DNA from 2 places in the Pantoea sp. SGAir0180 genome. Region 2 is predicted to be linked to the other one. Evidence: predicted binding sites of a transcription regulator. Region 2 holds the regulator's gene; the other holds the start of a gene.
The links. Region 2 encodes ArgR, which controls arginine synthesis, uptake and breakdown. Its sites were predicted from a motif close to ANTGAATAAAAATACANT; they were not measured.

Region 1 (2,206 bases), 950 kb from region 2:
TCCAGCTCGTCGCGGCTGAGATCGTTAATTGAAATGATGTGCTTGCGATATAGCGGGTTAGCCATAGCTCTCTCCTCTGCGCGGCCGGATTGCGGACAAAAAAAAGCCCCTTAGAAAGGGGCTTTTTTGAGATCGGTTCGATGACGGAAAGAAACAGCGGTGCCGCCTGCGGTCAGGCGAGATAGCGCGTCACATTGTCCACGATGCTGTTGCATGTTTCCTCCGGCAAATTGTGGCGCATTATACGCCATCGCGGGTTGGCATCAAGGAAAAATCGCGTAACAGGTAACCGTTTGCGTCTGTATGATTAGCGCTGTCCCAGCGTGGCGACCATTACCGCTTTGATGGTGTGCATCCGGTTTTCAGCCTGGTCAAACACGATGCTGTGTGCCGACTCAAAGACCTCATTGCTGACTTCCATGCCGTCTTTAAGGCCATACTGTTCTGCCATCTGGCGGCCCAGCGTGGTCTGATCGTCATGGAAAGCCGGTAAGCAGTGCAGGAATTTCACCGCCGGATTGCCGGTCAGCGCCAGCATCGCGCGGTTCACCTGATAGTCGCGCAGCAGGGCAATCCGTTCTTCCCACACCGCTTTGGCTTCGCCCATGGAAACCCAGACGTCGGTATAGATAAAATCGGCACCTTTTACGCCCTCGGCAATATCCGCCGTCAGGGTGATTTTACCGCCGGTCTTTTCGGCGACCTGACGGCATTCTGCGACCAGCCCGGCTTCCGGCCAGCAGCTTTGCGGCGCAACCATGCGCAGATCCAGCCCGACCAGCGCGGCGGCTTCCAGCATGCTGTTGCCCATGTTATTGCGGGCATCGCCAACGTATACCAGCGTCATCTTATTCAGCGGTGTAGCGGGCAGATGCTCCTGCATGGTCAGCAGGTCAGCCAGCAACTGGGTAGGGTGAAACTCGGTGGTCAGGCCGTTCCAGACCGGCACGCCCGCGTGCTCGGCCAGCGTTTCCACCAGTGCCTGACCGTAACCCCGATACTGAATGCCATCATACATGCGACCCAGCACGCGCGCGGTGTCTTTCATCGACTCTTTATGGCCGATCTGGCTGCCGCTCGGGCCAAGATACGTGACGTTAGCTCCCTGATCGTAGGCGGCAACTTCGAAAGAGCATCGGGTACGGGTCGAGTCTTTTTCGAAGATGAGCGCGATGTTTTTGCCTTTCAGGTATTGGGTTTCGCTGGCGGTTTTTTTGGCGTGTTTTAATTCGGCAGACAGGGCAAGCAGGTAATCGATCTCGGCCGGGGTAAAATCCAGCAGCCTGAGAAAATGACGGTGATACAACTGACTCATACAGCACTCCGGTACGGGTTTCGTAATGAATTAAAATTCAATTTAACCGTATGAATATGCATTTTCAACCCTGGCGAGAATAATCTTTTCTGTTTTGTGTAGTGGCGCGACAGGCAGTATGGGAAAATAATGACTTATTGCCGAACTCAGAGAGGATATCGCCATGGCATTTGAAGCATTGTTGGAAGAGCAGCGTGAAGAGACGCGGCTGATCATCGAAGAACTGTTAGAGGATGGCAGCGATCCCGATGCGCTCTATACCATTGAGCACCATCTCTCCTGTAACAACTTTGACTCGCTGGAAAAAGCGGCGGTGGACGCGTTTAAGCTGGGCTATGAAGTCACCGAGCCGGAAGAGCTGGAGCTGGAAGACGGCACCACCGTCATGTGCGTGGATATTCTCAGCGAAGGCGCGTTGAAAGCGGAGCTGATCGACGCGCAGGTAGAGCAGTTGGTGAATCTGGTGGCAAAATATAACGTCGACTACGATGGCTGGGGCACCTACTTTGAAGATCCGAATGCCCAGGATGACGATGAAGACGATGGCGATGTCATCGACGAAGACGATAACGGCATTCGCCACTAATCTGACGAGGGCGGAGTCTGCTCCGCCTTTTCTGTTTTCCGGCCCTGTCTGACATTCATGAATTACGCACCCTTACTTGAACCGATACAGCAATTTTTACACTGCCGCACGCCGCAGGCCTGGATTGATGAAGCGCGCAAACCTGAAAACCTCACGCTGCTCCTGACCGACCACCTGGTGTGTGAACTGAAAGCCGCACAGACCGCCGTCTGGCTGATTCGCAAATATGTCGCCGACAAGCCAAGTGGAGACCGGATTCTGGCGTGGCTGCGGCCTTACGAGAATTTTATCTTTCGCGAAGACGG
Region 2 (2,206 bases):
TTATTTTCAATGACGCGATAGTGACCCGCACCCTGGGCATCTGCCTTTAGAGACAGAACCTGGCGAACATTCGTCTGATCGCCATCGATGCCGCTGACGGTGATGGTTTGATTCAGGGGCTGCAGGTTCATCTCCTGCGCCTGTTGATTTGTTACCGGGCTGGCGGCATGGGCACCAAAGGACAGGAGCGAAGCCAAACTCAGGGCGGCAAAGGTTAATGTGGTTTTCATTACTCTTCTCCAGCAATGTTAATTAACCAGTGAGCATGTGGTCTCATCTGGTTACCTGTCAGTTCAAACGCTTTTATTTGTACAACTCAGCGGTGGCGTGATAGTTGCCATCGTTGTAAGCCTCGATAACACGAAAAGCTTTAGCGCCGTGTTGATCCGCTTTCTCACTCAGTTGCTGTCTGATATCTGATGGCGCACCGGCGACACCACTAACGCTCACAGTGCCGACAGAGTGCAGATTCTGAGCATCCGCATCAGAAACATATTCAGCTGCAGATGCACCAAATGACAGGGCAGAGAGAATGCTTAAAGCAGCGATGGTAGTTTTAATTTTCATGAAAGATGTCCTCGTCGTGGCTGTTCTTCTTTTTTATTAGTGTGATTCACATCACGAAAGTAAGTATAGGACTAATAACGGCAGAAATTAATATCTGCCTAATAATATTTTGTAGTCATACTTTAACCTTATGGGATTTTTTTATAACTAAACGTTATTAAAAGCGGTTAAAAAACGGCCTTTGACAGGTAATTACTTATAAAAACAGTAAGATGCGCAACTTTAACTTTTGGTGCGGAAATTTATGGTCGATCAGGCTGCTTGTGAACATAACCTCAAAGGATAGCACCATCGATGCGGTGTAGAGCAGTATAAAATAGCGTGGAAAAGTAGTCAGGATAAAGGGTATGACCAATAGTACAAGGTAAATTGCGGCAATGAGATAGGCTCAACTCGTTGATAATAGAGCGTTTAAACAGAAGAGAACACAAGGAGGGACGCGCTGCAGATCAACCGGCAGATGCGCTGCCGGTCAGAGATAAAGGCTAAAGTTCTTGTTCAAACAATACCAGAATAGCATCGTGCAGTTGCCTGACAGTAAAGGCGCGTGCTGGCGTGATAAAAATGGTGTCGTCTCCTGCAATCGTGCCCAGGATGCCTTCGGACTTACCTAATGAGTCAAGTAAACGCGCAATTAACTGTGCGGCACCCGGGCTGGTATGAATCACGACCAGAGCATCGTTATAGTCAATATCAAGCACCAGATTCTTCAGAGGACTGGTGGTAGTCGGCACGCCCAGTTCCGCAGGTAAACAGTAAACCATTTCCATTTTGGCATTGCGGGTGCGCACCGCGCCAAATTTCGTCAGCATACGAGAAACTTTTGACTGATTAATGTTCTCGAAGCCGTCTTCCTGAAGCGCCTGAACAATCTCGCCCTGAGAGCTGAATTTTTCTTCTTTTAATAATGCCTTGAAGGCTTTAATCAGATCGTCTTGTTTCGATGGGTTTCGCATAATTTACCAGTATACGTAAGACAAACCGCGAACCAGGCCGCAGCAAAGACATTATTATGCATATAAATGAATTTTTATGCAATCGGTTGTTAATTGTACTGCGAGGTCATCATCGCGGGCGGCGATAATAGCAAAGAATCTCCTCAGACCAAAACCCAGCTCACAGCCTGAAAAGGCAAAGGTTGCAAAGGTGTTATATTATTGATGAGGTAAGAAAATAAAAATGTACATTGCCGATCTCTTTCTGCGGATAATACGGTTGCCAGTTCACGGGTATAATGTTTACAGCCTGTTAGTGAGAATGATGCCTTCATCATTTATTACTAAAGTAAGCCTGAACCGGGAATTGCCTGACTCGCGTGAGTAACCTGGCGAGTAAGGGACAGGAAGATGATGTGTCATTTTTTATCCGGCGCTTCTGTATTGAAGCAGGTAGAGCAGGCACCGGACAAACGTCATCCACTAAGCCGTTGGTTACGCTCTGATACAGATGGAATATCGGATCTTCTCTGCCCCACCTTAATAAGGAGTTATGAATGAAAGTTGCCGTTCTCGGTGCCGCGGGTGGCATAGGCCAGGCGCTCGCACTTCTACTCAAAACCCAGCTTCCAGCAGGTTCAGAACTGTCTCTTTACGATATCGCGCCTGTCACGCCGGGCGTGGCAGTAGATCTCAGCCATATT

Region 1: the regulator ArgR is predicted to act here: its motif matches at 1,340-1,357, upstream of argF (ornithine carbamoyltransferase).

The regions. Positions count from the first base shown of each region.
Region 1 covers NZ_CP028071.1:3,262,302-3,264,507, reverse strand. The annotation lists gene pyrB (aspartate carbamoyltransferase) at 1-65, opposite strand, end outside; gene argF (ornithine carbamoyltransferase) at 308-1,315, opposite strand; gene rraB (ribonuclease E inhibitor RraB) at 1,479-1,901, shown strand; gene C1N58_RS15375 (tRNA isopentenyl-2-thiomethyl-A-37 hydroxylase MiaE) at 1,959-2,206, shown strand, end outside.
Region 2 covers NZ_CP028071.1:4,213,966-4,216,171, forward strand. The annotation lists gene C1N58_RS19810 (YdgH/BhsA/McbA-like domain containing protein) at 1-230, opposite strand, end outside; gene yhcN (peroxide/acid stress response protein YhcN) at 304-567, opposite strand; gene argR (transcriptional regulator ArgR) at 1,053-1,523, opposite strand; gene mdh (malate dehydrogenase) at 2,060-2,206, shown strand, end outside.